2 regions of the Ruegeria sp. TM1040 genome follow, and region 1 is predicted to be linked to the other one. Evidence: riboswitches for the same ligand, from Rfam matches in the RefSeq annotation. Region 1 holds a riboswitch; the other holds the start of a gene.

Region 1 (7,832 bases):
GGAAACTCGCTTGGCCCCCTGCCAAAGGGCGCGGCAGAGCGGGCCGCCAAGGTGCTGACCCAGGAATGGGGCACACAGTTGATCAAGGCCTGGAACACCGCCGACTGGATGGCGCTGCCGCAAAAAGTGGGCGATCGTATCGCGGGGTTCATCGGCGCAGCACCGGGCAGCGTGGCCACGGGCGATACGCTTTCGATCAAGGTTTATCAGGCGCTCGCGGCGGCGCTCAAGATGCGCCCCGAGCGCCGGGTGATCCTGTCGGACACGGGCAATTTTCCGACCGATCTCTACATGGCGCAGGGGCTGATCTCCACCATCGGCAAGGACTATGAACTGCGCACCGTTGCCCCCGAAGAGGTCGCGGATGCGATCACCGATGATGTGGCGGTGGTGATGCTGACGGAGGTGGACTATCGCTCTGGCCGCCGTCACGACATGATGGAGATGACAGCACGCGCGCATCAGAACGGCGCGGTGATGATCTGGGACCTCGCCCATAGCGCAGGCGCGCTGCCGGTGGATCTGACGGCCTGCAATGCAGAATTCGCGGTGGGCTGCACCTACAAGTATTTCAACGGGGGACCCGGTGCGCCTGCCTTTATCTATGCGCGGCCCGACATTGTGCTTGAGGTGGACCCTGCGCTTGCGGGCTGGCTTGGTCATGATGCGCCTTTTGCGATGGAGCCCGATTATCGTCCGGCGATGACCACGGAGCGTCTGCGCGTTGGCACGCCCTCGATTGTGCAGCTCTCGATCCTTGATACGGCACTGGATGTTTGGGACGGGGTCTCGATGGAAGAGATCCGCGGCGCGTCCGTGGCCCTGTGCGAGACGTTCATTGCCGAAGTCGAGGCCCGCTGCCCGGAACTGACGCTTGCCTCCCCCAGAGAGGCAGCGCTGCGAGGGTCGCAGGTCTCCTTTGCCTTTGAGGATGGCTATGCGGTGGTACAGGCGTTGATTGATCGCGGCGTCATCGGCGATTTCCGCGCGCCCAACATCATGCGCTTTGGTTTCACACCGCTCTATCTCGATCAGGCGGATGTGGTGCAAGCCGCCGAGATCCTTGAGGATGTGATGAAGCGAGAGAGTTGGAAAGATCCCAAGTATCAGGTGCGCTCGCGCGTGACCTGACCTGCGATGGCACACCCTTCGGAACAATAAAGCGTTGCGGCCGGGCGGGGATGCTCCCGCCCCCGTGCAGACCCTTGCTGGCGCAAGTCTCCGCTTGGGGGTGGGCCGGGCAGCCTGTCCTTTGGACAGGCTGCAGCGCTGGATCTCCACATCGGACGCCGCCGCGACTGACAGAGACGCGGATCTGGAATGAACCGCCGAGCGTCACGAAAAATGGCTGGGGTCAGCGCAGGCGTTCCAGCATGTAGATGTCCATGATCCAGCCATGATCGCGCCGTGCGCGGGCGCGCACTGACAGGATCTGGTCCTGCACGTCGGAGAGACGCCCGGCGATATTGATCTCGTTTTCCATCCCCGCATAGGCGGACCAGTGGATCATGACCTGTTCGGGACGGTCGACGCTCTGGAACGAGCACTCCCCATCCAGCATGATGACCAACGTGTCACAGCCCGCGGGCCAGCCCGCATCGCGGAGCTGGCGTCCGGTGGTGATCTGCACGGGCGCGCCGATCCGGTTGAGGGGCACCCCATGCGCCGCCGTCAGCGCTTGCACCGAGGTGATGCCGGGGATCACCCGCATCTGCATTTCCATGCGCTGACCAAGACGCTCGGCAATGCGCATGGTGCTGTCATAGAGTGAGGGGTCGCCCCAAACCAGAAACCCGGCTTGCCCGCCTTTGGGGAGATGTGCAGCGAGTGTGGCCTGCCAAACCTCTGCGATGGCGTCGTGCCAGTCCTCGACCCGCTGGCGGTAATCCGGAGTGGCCGGATCACGCACGGGAAGGTCGAATTCGACGATCTTGGGCGCCGATGCCGCGCCCGCCAGGACATCGGCGCAGATCGCTTGCCGCAGCCCGGCAAGGTCGTCCTTGCCTGCGCCCTTGTTGGGTATCAGGATCAAATCCTGCGCGCAGATTGCCTCCATCGCCTCGCGGGTCAGGTGCTTGGGGTTGCCGGTGCCGATCCCGATCAGACTGAGCTGGAGCATAGAAGGCTCTCCATCCGTTAAATCCGTCGCCCCGCAATGGGACGCCCGCGCAAAGAGGTCAAGAGTGCCCCATCAGGGGGCACTCACGACAACGCGCGCCTCGACCGGCACGCCGTCGACGGCGATGGTGCCATGGCTGTTGGAACTCAGAGAGACTTTCACCTCGGTCTCGCCTTCGGGCAAGGCCGCAAGATGCAGCCAGGACCCATAGAGGCGCGTGATTTTCTCGCCGTTCACATAGACATGTGCATGGCCCTCGCCGGGTTGATCGGCCCCCGAGGCATGCTCCGGGGCGAAGCGAAAGTTCTTGGTCTCCACTTGCAGGTTCCAACCGGACATCGCGTCGGGCGTGACGTGGATCTCGACCGAGGGCGCCTCTGGACCAGAGGGGGAATTCACCAGTGCGGAATGGTCGTGCGTGGCCACGCCGGATCCGCCACCGTGGTGCGCAGGATCAGAGTGATCATGCCCATCCAGGGTGACGCCGTTTCCTGCGGCGGTCAGAAATCCGATACCGCCCCCAAACACAAGGCCAATGGCAAACAGAGCGAGCGAACGGGACATGGAAGGTCATTCTCCGGAAAGTAAACGTATTTGAGGCTGCAGCGCAGTCTCGCAGGCTGTCCCCGCTGCATGCAATGACGCAGCGGGGACAGCCTGGAGAGCCGCCTAAGTGTTGGCATCCGCATGTGCGGCTTCGGTCTGCCAGAAATAGGCACAGAACACGCCGAGCAATGCCCATGCCGCCATGCCGATCCCCAAGGCGCGCGCCGCAAAAAGGGCGCCGATCTCGGTTGGCACCGGACCTGCAAAGGTCTCGGGCTCCGGCGCGCCGATCACATGCGGCGCCATCAACAAGAGCGCGGCCACCACATAGGCCACCAGATTACCGCCAAAAGCGATCAGCCACATGGCAACACCTGCGCTCGCCACTGTGGCGGCCCACCAGATCTGACGGGCGCCCACATCGGCGGCGGCAACGCCGGGCACTTCTGGTGCGAGCGAAAAACCGGGCGCAAAGTGAAGCGCCACAAAGCCTGCCAATCCCCACAGCAAGCCCTGTCCGGTGCGGATTTCATGGCCTTGCCGCTCCGCAACCGACATCAAGGCCACCAGGATCAGCGCGTAGCCAGTGTAAATCAGCATGGTGAAGAGGATGCTGAGCAAATTGCGCATCGGCTCGTCAAAGATGCCCGGCAATTCGGGATGGGCGGATACGGTCTCGCCGCCGAAATGCACAAGCGCGCCCGATTCATAGAGTTCGGCATGCAAAAGCACCGGCTGCACGAAGAAAAGCTGCAGAAGGGCGGCAATCAGCCCCGCTGCAGCACCAGCGAACAACGCGCTGGTCAAAATGCGTGCGAACATCTGCTTAGTGGCAGGGGAAGCCGGTCGCGTGGCGCACATCATGCGCAGCATCATGCAGGGTGGAGGCCTGCACATGGCCGGTCACGGTGATGATCCCCAGACCCAGTACCACGGCGAAAAGAACCGGGATGATCTGGCTGGCAGAAGCGGTCGTGTTGAGCGTCTTGGTCGTCATAATTCGTCCTCCGTGTCGTCACACCCGACGACACATTCACTGTCCTCGTTTCATACGGCCGGTCTCCTGACTCGCGGGTCGCGGCGATCATTCTCCTTCCCGGCCCAGCGGCCAGTGGATGCTGAATGTCGCTCACCGCTCACAGTCGCGGGGGCGGTTGAGGCTTTGGCGCCGCGATTGGGTCCGCCGTTCCTCATTCCCGTTTCAGTCCCGGCGCTTTGCGCTCTGGGACACCGTATGCCGTCGACAATGCGGCGCGCGCGCGCGATCGGTCAAGCATGAAACCGCCCTTGGAGCGCGCATTCGCGGCATTTTATCACGCAGGTGGTCTCTGACTGGCAGCCTCACTCCTCGGGAGAGGCGGCGGAGCCAGTTTGTGACGCGGCGGTAGTTTCGGGCAGGGGGGCAGGGATGCGCGCGATGGCTTTGAACCTCAGCTCGCCAATTGGGCGCGCATCCGTGAAGGTGCCATCGGCGCTTGCCTCGTAGAGCCGCAGAAACCTGAGTATATCGGGTAGGTCCGCTGCTGTGATCTCCCCAAAGAGATAGGCTGTCTTGCCGCTTTGGCGCACCGAGAGGGTCTGCGGGCGTGCACAACCCGACATGCAGTCAACCGATTGCAGCAGGGCCCTTGGATGAGCCTCCCGCAGCGCCGCTGCCAATTGGGGCAGCAGCGCGGGATCGGCATCTTGGCAGGTCCGGCACAGCGAGATCACCGGTGCGGTCATTGCGACACGAGCGCGTCATCGTCGGCCAAGGGGCCATAAAGGATCAACACTGGCGCGGGGGAGATGATGGCCTCCAGGAGGTCCGGCAGGGCAGCCACTGTCACCCGGTGCAGCTCTTGGGCGGGGGTCGAGACCCCAAGCGCCACCAGCGCCGGTGTGGTCTCTGGCAGGCCTGCCTCAAGAAGCAGCTCAAGCAAAGTCGCAAAGGTGCGTTTGCCCATGTAGACCACGGTTGTGGCCTCGGGGTCTGCAAGAGCGGTGAGGTTCATATGCTCGGGCAGGCCGCCGGTCACGTCATGGCCCGTGATAAACTGCAGGCGCCGTGCCGTCAGCCGCCGCGTGAGCGGAATACCCGCCGCCGCAGCGGCTGCCGAGGCGGCGGTGACACCGGGAATGATCTCGTATTTGATGCCAGCGGCGCGCAGCGCCACCATTTCTTCTTCGAGGCGCCCAAACACACCTGAATCGCCCGATTTCAGACGCACCACATGGGCGCCGGACTGGGCGTATTCCACCAAGAGCTGGCTGACGTGGTCTTGCTTGGGCGAGGGGCGCCCGGCGCGTTTTCCGACGCCAACCATATCCGCATCCGCGCGCGCATGGGAAAGGATCGGCCCGGACGACAGATCATCAAACAGCACCGCGTCAGCCGCCTCCAGCCGCTTGACCGCCTTGAGGGTCAAAAGCTCGGGATCGCCCGGCCCGGAGGACACAAAACTGACAAACCCGCTCATGGCTGCTCTCCGGTGATGAGGTGAAAGAACGTACCGGTGACATGGCCTTTGACGGAGCCGGTCTCGGGCACCGGGTTGCCGTCGGCGTCCATCACCCGGGCCAGTGGGGCGTCTGGCTCGTCGAGGATGGTCGAATAATGGAACTCATGTCCGCGCAGAAACGCGCCGCTGTCAAAGCCCGGCATCGGCGCTTCTAGCGCTGCGCGGCGATACCCGAGGTGGAACTTGCGCTTTTCATAGGATGTCACAAGCCCAAGGAGCCCCGCCATCTGGTGCCGCGTGCCGTCCTTGTCGATCAAGGCCTCGCCAAGGGCCATGTAGCCGCCGCACTCGCCATGCACCGGTTTGGTTTTTGCGTGTTCTGCCATGCCTTTGCGCCAGATGTCGGCTGCGGCGAGGGTGGAGCCGTGCAACTCGGGATAGCCCCCGGGCAGCCAGACCAGATCGGCGTCCTTGGCGGGGGCTTCATTGTTGAGCGGCGAGAAGGGCAGGATCTCTGCTCCGGCGGCGCGCCAACCCTCGAGAAGATGCGGATAGGTAAAGGAAAACGCCGCATCGCGCGCCAATGCGATGCGTTGTGCGGGCGGACGCGGCAGGGCGCGAGGGGCCGGTGCTGCGGCGGAGCTGGCCACCGCCCGGATCGCGTCAATGTCGACGTTTTCGCGCAAGAAGGCCGCATAGCCGGCGATTGCGGCCTCAAGATCGGGGTGTTCAACCGCCTGAATGAGGCCGAGATGGCGTTCGGGCAGAGCCAGATCGCCGCGTCTCGGCAGGGAGCCCAGCACCTTGACGCCCGCCCGCTCCATCCCAAGCCGGGTAAGCCGGTCGTGACGGGGACTCGCGACCCGGTTCAAGATCACTCCGGCAAAGGGCAGATCGGGGTTATACATCTTGAACCCCAGCGCGGTGGCCGCCGCCGACTGCGCCTGACCGCCCACATCAATCACCAGCACCACCGGCCAGCCCATCCTGAGCGCGGTTTCCGCGGAGGAGCCAAAGCCGGACTGACCGCGGGTGGCGACTCCGTCGAAGAGCCCCATCGACCCTTCGCCGACGCAGATGCCCGCGCCTTGGGCTTGGGTGGTGACAGCGTCTAGCAGCGTGTCGTCCATGGCCCATGTATCAAGGTTGAAGGACGCCCGTCTGGCGGCAGCAAGGTGGAAGGCCGGGTCGATATAATCCGGCCCGCTTTTGAACGGCTGGACGGTCAGGCCATCGTCCTTGAGCGCGCGCAGAAGGCCCAGCATGACAGTGGTCTTGCCGGTGCCGGAGGAGGGCGCGGAGATCATCAGGCCTTTGGGGAAGGGGATCATTTCGTTACCTCATGTCCTGAGATCTCTTGCCCGGTCGTCGAGCCGGTCAGCGCCCGCACCCAGGCTCCGGCGCTGTCCTTGGTGGCCCACATCATGCGATCAATCATCGCCTTCGCTCCATTCCGACCAGGGGCTGTCGGCACTTTGCGGACGATAGCGGCGGTCATATTCCGCGCCATAGAGGCAGCTTTCCGCAAAGTCCTCCGCGCCGAGGGCGCGCCCGACGAGGATCAGCGACGTGCGTCCGCGAGCGCCGTCCGTCGCCTCGATGACGGTGCCGAGCGTGGCTTTGACGATCTTTTGATCCGGCCAGCTGGCGCGCCAGACGATCGCCACGGGGCAGTCCGCGCCATAGGCGGGTGTGAGCCGGGCCACCACATCATCAAGGACATGCACCGAGAGGTGGATCGCGAGGGTGGCGCCGGTGGCGGCAAAGTTCTCCAGCGTCTCGCCCTCGGGCATGGCAGAGGCACGCCCGGACGTCCGTGTGAGCACAAGCGATTGCGCCACGCCCGGCAGCGTGAGCTCGGTGCCAAGTGCGGCAGCCCCTGCGGCAAAGGCTGGGACACCGGGGGTGATGTCATAGGGGATGTCGAGATCGCGCAGCCGGCGCAGCTGCTCGCCCATCGCCGACCAGACCGACAGATCACCTGAATGAAGCCGGGCGATGTCATGGCCTTGGGCATGGGCGCTTGCGATTTCTGCCATGATCTCATCCAGCGACAAGGGGGCCGTGTTGATGATCTTGGCGCCCTCGGGGCAATGGCTCAGGAGAGCTTCAGGCACCAGGGAGCCTGCATAAAGACACACAGGGCAGGCCGCGATCAGATCACGCCCGCGCAGGGTAATGAGGTCGGCGGCGCCGGGTCCGGCACCGATAAAATGAACGGTCATCTTGCTATTGTCTCCGCAAGCGCCACGGTGGCAAGCCCATCCGTGGTCACAAATCGTCTTTGGATTAGGCGCGCGTGTTTGCCCGCTGCCACAAGGGCGCAGGCTTCGGCGACAGATCCGGTGTCAAACCGCGCGTGGATGCGCGGCGAAAGGGTCGGGGTCTGGGCCCCGGAAATCTGATACTCCTCGAGGGGTTCCACACGCAGCCCCTCTGCAAGGGCAAAGGCGCGAAACACCGGGCTCTTGGCTTTGTTGCGCAAAACGGCCACCCAATCCGGGCGCCTGTCCAATGCGGCAAAAGCCTCGGCAAAGCTGGCCTCAGAGGCGCGGTTTGAAAAGCCAAAGCCTGCAACGATCATCGGGTCACGCTCCATTGGATCACGGGGCGCGCGCGCTCCCATCCGCGCAGTGTGCCCAAGGGGCCCGCTTCGGCGATCTCCACCTTCAGCAAATGGCCTCCAAGGCGCGCATGGGCCTGCATCAGGAGAGTCTCCGTTTCCA
Region 2 (7,832 bases), 1.1 Mb from region 1:
CTTCAAAATCGACCGTGACAGGGACAGAAACCGTTTCACAGATCCGCGCCACGATGCGCAGGACAAAATCAAGGGGTATGCTCTCACCGTCTGCGTAGCCATGTGCTGCCGCCATCGACAAGCTTCCTGTCGCGACCGCAGGCGCACCGTTTTCAGCCAGTGCTTTTGCGCCTGCTGCATCCCAGATGTTGTAGAGCACCACTGGATCACCTTTTTGGTGGAGCGCGGCAAAGCGCGTGGCTTTTTCAATCTGCGACATGGGTAAATCCTCTCTTCAAATGCTCTGCGCCACTCAGTACGGCCAGTGCGGCCCGGTATGGCAGGTGCCCTGAAATAACACAGACAGAAAATCGCGCCGCCTGAGATCGGGCGCCGATCTCAGGATTTCAAATCTGCGCGCGGGAGGCTGCAAATCCCTGTTTGCAAAGGGGGCAAGCGTCGCGTCGGCCCGAGCTCAGATTTCCTTGCGGGCGCGCAATGCAGCCGAGATCGTGCCATCATCAAGATAGTCCAGCTCGCCGCCGATGGGCACACCCTGCGCAAGTGACGTGAGTTTGACACGTCCAGACAGTTGATCTGCGATGTAATGCGCCGTGGTCTGGCCATCGATCGTCGCGTTGAGTGCGAGGATCACCTCACTTACCCCTTCGGTGGAGACCCGATCCACGAGGCGAGGGATGCGCAGATCTTCGGGGCCAATGGCATCAAGTGCTGACAACGTGCCGCCCAGGACGTGATAGCGTCCCTTGAACACACCAGCGCGCTCCATCGCCCAGAGGTCCGCCACATCCTCGACCACGCAGAGTTCGCCATTGGCGCGCGTCTCATCCTCGCAGAGCGCGCAGATGTCGCTCGTGCCCACGTTGCCGCAGTTGAGGCACTCGCGCGCGGTCTCTGCAACACGGCTCATGGCATCGGCGAGTGGGGTCAGGACAAGCGCACGCTTGCGGATCAGGTGCAACACAGCACGGCGCGCGGAGCGGGGGCCAAGCCCCGGTAGCTTGGCCATCAATGCAATCAATGCCTCGATATCGCTGTTGTCCTGCGCAGCCATTCCTCTGCTCCGTTCTGCTTCTGTTCAACTAGGCCGCATTGCGCGGTGAAGTGCAAGCCCTGCTGGCATTTGCAGGCAGAGCCTGCGCGCGGTCATGAAAAAAGGCGACCCTCGGGCCGCCTGAATTTCGCATGTCACTGGCGTCAGAACGGCAGTTTCATGTCCTTGGGAAGGCCCAGACCTTCGGTGAGTTTGGTCATTTCGTCCTGCGCACGCTCGGCCGCTTTGGTCTGCGCGTCCTTGACGGCGGCGAGGATCAGATCTTCGACCACTTCCTTGTCATCCCCGTTGAAGATCGACGGGTCGATATCCAGCGACTTCAGATCGCCCTTTGCGCTCGCGGTCGCCTTGACCAGCCCGGCACCGGCTTCGCCGACAACCATGATATTGTGCAGCTCTTCCTGCATTTCGCCCATTTTGGACTGCATCTCTTGGGCTTTTTTCATCATCCCGGCCATATCGCCGAGGCCGGAAAGGCCTTTAAACATATCCTATCACTCCTGATTTCAGGTTTGCCACGTTAGATATGTGAGCGGCTGCGTGCAGGCAAGGGCAAAGCCTCTGGTGCTGCGCGCCGGCGCATGGGTCACTCCTCGAAGGGGTCCCATTCGTCTTCGACCTCGGGCAGGGCTTCGGCCTGAACCTCGGCGGCCAACTCCTCTTGGGTGCGGATCTTGGTGATCTTTGCCTTGGGAAAGTTCTGAAGGACCGCCTGAACAAGCGGATGTGCCGAGGCTTCGGCCCGCAGAGCGTTCTGCGCCGCATCGCGCAGCTCTGCGATCGTGGGCGCGTCGCCATCCGGGGCGATCGAGACGACCCAGCGGCTGCCGGTCCAGTTCTGGAGCGCAGTGCCGATCCGGGCCGCGAGATCCTGCGGGGCATTGGCGGCGGGGGTGAATTCGATCCGACCCGGCTGATAAGACACGAGCCTCACGCCTGTTTCGACCTCCACCAGCAGTTTGACATCGCGGTGATGGCGGATCAATTCGATCACATGTTCGAAGCTGGGATAGCGCGCGAGAGCGCTGTCGGCGCGCTGTGCAAGAACTGCGCTCTGTCCGCCGGAAGTCGACATCGTATGGCCTCCGCGCGGGTCCCCACCGGGCGCGCCTTGCGGCGGGGCGGAGGCGTAAGCCGGAGCCCCGCCTCCCCCGCCCGCCGCAGGCGATCCCATGCCCTGCATGGGGTGTCCGCCGCCCGGCCCACCTGGATGTGGCGGCGGCGGTGTGTCCTGCAGTTTGCGCAGCAATTCTTCTGGCGAGGGCAGATCGGCCACATGGGTCAGGCGGATTACCGCCATTTCGGCCGCCATCATCGCATTGGGGGCGGCGGCGACTTCTTCGAGCGCCTTGAGTAGCATCTGCCACATCCGCGTCAGCACTCGCATCGGCAGGCGCGCCGCCATATCCTGTCCACGGGCTCGCTCATCAGGGCTGATGGTAGGGTCCTCGGCGGCATCCGGCGTGATCTTCACCACCGAAACCCAGTGGGTGATCTCGGCCAGATCGCGCAGCACAGCCATCGGATCGGCGCCTTCGGCGTATTGTGCGGACAATTCTGTCAGTGCTGCAGCGGCGTCGCCGCGCAGGATCATATCCATCAGATCCAGCACCCGGCCCCGATCGGCAAGGCCAAGCATTGCACGGACCTGATCGGCCGTGGTTTCTCCGGCACCATGGCTGATTGCCTGGTCCAAAAGGGATGTCGCATCCCGGGCCGATCCTTCTGCCGCGCGGGTAATGAGCGCCAGCGCATCGTCGGCAATCTCGGCCTGCTCGCTGGTCGCAATCCGGCGCAAGAGGTCGATCATCACCTCCGGTTCGATCCTGCGCAGATCAAAGCGTTGACAGCGGGAGAGCACCGTCACAGGCACCTTGCGGATCTCGGTGGTGGCAAAAATGAACTTCACATGCGCGGGCGGCTCTTCCAGCGTTTTCAGCAACGCATTGAAGGCCGAGGTCGACAGCATGTGAACCTCGTCGATGATATAGATCTTGTAGCGCGCCGAGGCCGCACGATAGGCCACGCTGTCGATGATCTCGCGAATGTCGCCCACGCCGGTGCGCGATGCGGCGTCCATCTCCATCACGTCGACGTGGCGGCCTTCCATGATTGCGGTGCAGTGCTCGCACTTGCCGCAAGGCTCAGTAGTGGGGCCACCTTGGCCATCCTCGCCAATACAGTTCATGCCCTTGGCAATGATCCGCGCGGTGGTGGTTTTGCCCGTGCCGCGGATGCCCGTCATGATGAAGGCCTGCGCAATGCGATCCGCGGCAAAGGCGTTCTTGAGCGTGCGCACCATAGCGTCTTGCCCGACGAGATCAGCAAAGGTTTCGGGCCGGTACTTGCGTGCCAGAACCTGATATTGTCCGCTCTGTACTGCGTCAGAGATCTCGGGGCTGTGCTCGCTCATGAGGGCCTTTCGAATGGTCTTTAGGGGCGCAGGCCGGATTCGACCCCAGCGCCAAGTGTTCCGTGCAAACTAAGCTCCGACGACAGCTTCGTCCACCGCTGTTGGGGATGATCGTGCAGAATGGCGAGGTGACAGAAAAGACTACCTGTAGGACGCTTTGGCAGGCTAAGGTGACAAGACGGTATCGCGGATATGGGTCCGCGGCTCCCGGGGGGGAGAGTAAATGGTAAGTGCTACGAAATTGCAGCCGCAGCAGGCTGAACCAACTTTGTCGCTACATGCGCTTTCGGTGGGCGATGGGATCCTCGCCCTGAGCCGGGCGCCCGGTGCAGGGGGCGATTATGCCGCCGATCTGCGCCTGATCCACGAATGGCGCCCGTCTATGGTGATCTCGATGACCACGCGCGTCGAGCATGTTATCCTTGGCGTAGAGACTCTGGGCACGGACATTCAGGGGCTTGGCAGCCGCTGGTTTCATATGCCGGTTGAGGATTACCAGACCCCGACAAAGGATCTTGAGGATCATTGGCATCAGGTCAGCGCGCTCGCGCGGCAGGCCTTGTCGGGTGGAGGGCGTGTCCTTGTGCATTGCCGTGGCGGCTGTGGACGATCCGGCATGGCAGTGCTCCGGCTGATGATCGAGAGCGGCGAGCCGCCGGATGCAGCTCTTGCACGGCTCAGGGCCCTGAGGCCCTGTGCGGTGGAAACGGATGCGCAGATGGCCTGGGCCTATGGCCGCCGTCGCCAAGCGCCGCCAGCATAGGCCGAGCAGCTTAGCTCATCAGACGTGGTCTCTGTGCCCCCTGCGGGTGGCGAATTGAGGGCGCTTGCACGGGCGGACGCGCTGGGCGGGCTTCGCCAAACGCGCGGGGCATGTCTGCGCTGGAGGTGCCATGCGCGCTGCCCCCGTCTGCCGACAACATTGCATCCGCAAATCGGTCCAGCGTCTCTGTTTTGGTCGTGGCCTGCACATCGCAAAACACCCGAATACGGGCATGACTTGCGGCAAATCGCGCCGGGCAGGCTTTCTCACAGCCATCGAGGCGGCTTTCACCACTGATTTCGAAATCGTCTTTCGTAAGCCCGCGGGCGCTGTCGAGCGCTTTTGCCAGCGCCGCCAGCATCCGCTGCGCCGCTGGGCAGGGGCGCCCGAGGTGCAAACATGTTGTTGATACAAACTCATGCGTGCCCGCGTCACGCGTCTCTGTGTGGTCCGTCATTCTCGTGCCCTCCGCACTCGGATCAAGGGGCCGTAGGGATGAGCGGGACATCGGATGGGATCAGGCCCTTCGGGCGCGGAGTGATCAGCCATCAGACCTCCTCCGAGACACCCCGCCCGGCTTCAGGTTTACATTGCCGATGGCAGGTCTCCTGACTTGCGGGTCATCGCGAACCGGCCCTTCCCGACCCTTTTTTGCCGGTTACGACGTTGGGGTCAGTGGCTTTGCCGGGGAACTCGCCGCTCACAGTTGCGGGGGCAGTCACGGACTTGGCGGGACCCAATGGTCCAAAGCCTCACCGTATTCCCTTTTCATCCCACCCCAAACAGAGGCAGGAACCATCTGTCTGGATGCTACGCAGCGGTAAGTCGCCTCGTCAACTGGGATCTTTCTGCGAGCGCGAAATAGGTCAGCGGCGCGGCACAAGACACATGGGATGCGCAAGACAATGCGAGGATGTGCAGGTAGGGAGCAGGCTCATCAAACACAAAACCCCGCCTGGGGCGGGGTCGTGTGACAAGTGAGAGGCTGGACATCGACCCAAGCGGGGCTCGTTGTGGCTGCTTCCTTCCGGACCTGACCAGGTTGGCGAGGCGCTTGCCCGCGCCAACCTCTCGAATCCCGATATAGGGAAGCCGCGGAAAGATGACAACCCGCTGCCGGTTTGAATCCTCGTGTGTCGCGCGCTCAGAGGCGCAGCTTCAGCGCCAGAAACCCAGTGTCGAGCTCTGTTGCGGAGCGGGCCACATTCTCGGGCAATTCATGGAGGTGGCGCCTGGCACCCGGGCCCGTGAGGGCAATCGCATCCACGCCCAAGTCCGGGCTGAAGCGCCAGGGCGCCGGAAAGACGGCGGAAAGGTCATGTGCAGAGGCCACATAGGCGCCGACCACATCCCGGATCATCTGCGGCGGCAGGGGCAGACCGGGCGCATCCATAAGCATTCGAAAATTGCCACCGCCGCTGCTGCGGTAGCTGTTGAAGGCAACTGCAAACTGCTGGTCCCCGTGCATGGGGCGGCCATTCCACTGCAGGTTCCTGATCCGCCCCGGCCCTTCATGGAGCCTGCGTCCTTCGGCATCAAATCGCGCGTGCTCTCGAGGGTCGATTTCATACTGCAGGCCGAAAATGACATCAAAGTTGTGCCCCGGGCGCGCAGGATCTGCCAGCAGGCGCGCGTCTGCATCAGGCTCCAGCTGATTAAAGAGCCCTGCGGACATCTCGAGCCAGTCTCGCACTTGATGGCCGTTGACGATGATGCAGCGCAACTCGTTGGGGTAACTATAAATATCTGCGACATGACGGCGCGAGATCTCTCCCGGTGGGACGTCCGTGTAATTGAGCGGCCCGGCGCGCCCGCCAAATTTGGCCGGCGCCACGGCAGACAAAAGTGGCAGGTCCGCATACTCTGATTTCAGCAGCATCGGCTGCACTGCGGCAGCCTGTGCCGTCGCAATGAGTGCGAGGGCGCGATCTTCAGCAAAATAGGTGAAATAGGAATGATGTGCCTCGGACAATGTGCCGACTTTTGCCGCCATCTCGGCACGCGTCTGTTCGTGGACATCCCGTAGCGCCAGAACGAGATCTGGTGCCTCAGAAACAACCGGGCGCAGACCGTCGCGGGTTTGATGCGCTACGGCGCGTAGCGCCGCGCTGCCGCCTTCAACGCGCCAGCCCTGTGGCGTCTGACGCAGGCCGAGATCTATCACCCCGAGATGAGACCCGCCGGACCCGGGCATGACGACCGGAATCTCCCAGTCACGTCCCGAGCCGTCGGGCGGTGGGAGCAACAAATGCGTATGCCCTCCGATGGCTGCGTCGAGACCGGGCAGACGCGACAGGGGGCGAAGCGCGTTTTCCATTCCGTCCCGCGCAGTGTCATCGCCTTCTCCTGTGTGGGCGAGGGCAATCACCACATCCGCACCGGACGCCCGCAGGTCTGAAATCGCAGCCTTTGCGCTGCGCAGCATGTCATCCACATGCAAGCGTCCGGCCAGATGGTCCGCGTCCCAGAGCATGGTTTGAGGGGGCAGCACCGACAGCAGGCCAATCTTGACCTCCGCCACACCATCCTGGCCACCTGTCGCCCTTCGAAAGTGCCGCGTCAGGATCAGATGTTTGTGAACTGGCAAGGTGTCATCTGCTGAAAGCGGTGTGATGTTGCTGCTCACCGCAGGGCAGGGGAGCGCTGAGAGAACCCGGGACAAGGCGGATAGGCCGTAGTTGAACTCGTGATTGCCGAGGCCGACGGCATCATACCCGAGGACCTCAAATGCATGGATAGCAGGCGCCAAGGCGCTGTCCGTTGCCAGAGCCGGTTCTGCAAGCGGCGAACCTTGGAGCCAGTCGCCATTGTCCAAGAGTACAGCAATATCACCAGCTTCGGCTGCCTCTTTCCGGGCCTCTGCGATCAACTGAGCCGTGCGGCTGAGGCCGATGCCGGGGTGCTCTTGATCGGCGTAATAATCAAAGCCGAGAAGGTGACTGTGGACATCAGATGTCGCAAGCACGCGCAACCGCCCCGTCACGCCAGGTTGGTCGCCCGCCTCTTCTTGCGTTCCCGTGGCATCTTGATCGTCTTGGGTCATTCTATGCCATTCACCATCGCTCACAGGCGCCGTTCCGATATGGAACGCACCCGGTGCTAGATCTGTTTGTTAACGATTAGAAGAACAGAGACATGGGCCTCTGAGAAACCCCTGCGATGGGCTTTTTTTGAGTTTTTGAAAAGCGTGGCATTTTTGCTTGTGTGTATGACTCGATCACGGCATCACGCCTATCGCGGGCTGGCCAGTCATCGCCTATATAGGACGGTGACTTGAAATAAATTTCGGAAAGTGAGGCGGTTATGAAGCGAGCGGAGCAGGTGACCTTTGGTGGCAGCGGTCTCGATCGCGCCGCGCTTTTGCGTGCAGATGGCGATGCGCTTCAGACGCTTTGGGACGCCGCAGATGTCCAGATCATGCTTTTGTGGCGTGGCAAACCCTTGTGCGTTTTTGCGCCGGATCATGCCGAAATCGAGGGGCTGGCGTTTTTGAACGCGCGCGATCCGCTTGTCTCTGGGCGCCGTGCGGAGGCGCTTTTTCTGGGCCGGAGCGCAGAGGGGGCGGGGTATTTTGCCGTGAGCCTCGAGGACTGGCAGCCTGA

Evidence for each region. A riboswitch is a leader RNA that binds a small molecule or an ion and turns the genes downstream of it on or off. The one in region 1 is predicted to bind cobalamin.
Region 2: another riboswitch for cobalamin. It lies ahead of TM1040_RS05170 (hypothetical protein); the one in region 1 lies ahead of TM1040_RS20085 (CbtB domain-containing protein).

What each region holds. Positions count from the first base shown of each region.
Region 1 is NC_008044.1:2,329,380-2,337,211, reverse strand. Features, by position in the region: gene kynU (kynureninase) at 1-1,131, shown strand, start outside; gene cobF (precorrin-6A synthase (deacetylating)) at 1,355-2,119, opposite strand; gene TM1040_RS15535 (hypothetical protein) at 2,192-2,683, opposite strand; gene TM1040_RS15530 (CbtA family protein) at 2,789-3,487, opposite strand; gene TM1040_RS20085 (CbtB domain-containing protein) at 3,492-3,662, opposite strand; cobalamin riboswitch at 3,701-3,915, opposite strand; gene TM1040_RS15525 (DUF1636 family protein) at 4,007-4,390, opposite strand; gene cobA (uroporphyrinogen-III C-methyltransferase) at 4,387-5,124, opposite strand; gene TM1040_RS15515 (cobyrinate a,c-diamide synthase) at 5,121-6,437, opposite strand; gene cobM (precorrin-4 C(11)-methyltransferase) at 6,537-7,331, opposite strand; gene TM1040_RS15505 (cobalamin biosynthesis protein) at 7,328-7,690, opposite strand; gene TM1040_RS15500 (bifunctional cobalt-precorrin-7 (C(5))-methyltransferase/cobalt-precorrin-6B (C(15))-methyltransferase) at 7,687-7,832, opposite strand, start outside.
Region 2 is NC_008044.1:180,448-188,279, forward strand. Features, by position in the region: gene TM1040_RS05145 (isocitrate lyase/PEP mutase family protein) at 1-259, opposite strand, end outside; gene recR (recombination mediator RecR) at 455-1,054, opposite strand; gene TM1040_RS05155 (YbaB/EbfC family nucleoid-associated protein) at 1,198-1,542, opposite strand; gene TM1040_RS05160 (DNA polymerase III subunit gamma/tau) at 1,641-3,467, opposite strand; gene TM1040_RS05165 (protein-tyrosine phosphatase family protein) at 3,691-4,230, shown strand; gene TM1040_RS05170 (hypothetical protein) at 4,241-4,687, opposite strand; cobalamin riboswitch at 4,811-5,045, opposite strand; RNA gene ffs (signal recognition particle sRNA small type) at 5,206-5,304, opposite strand; gene TM1040_RS05175 (5'-nucleotidase C-terminal domain-containing protein) at 5,375-7,273, opposite strand; gene nudC (NAD(+) diphosphatase) at 7,534-7,832, shown strand, end outside.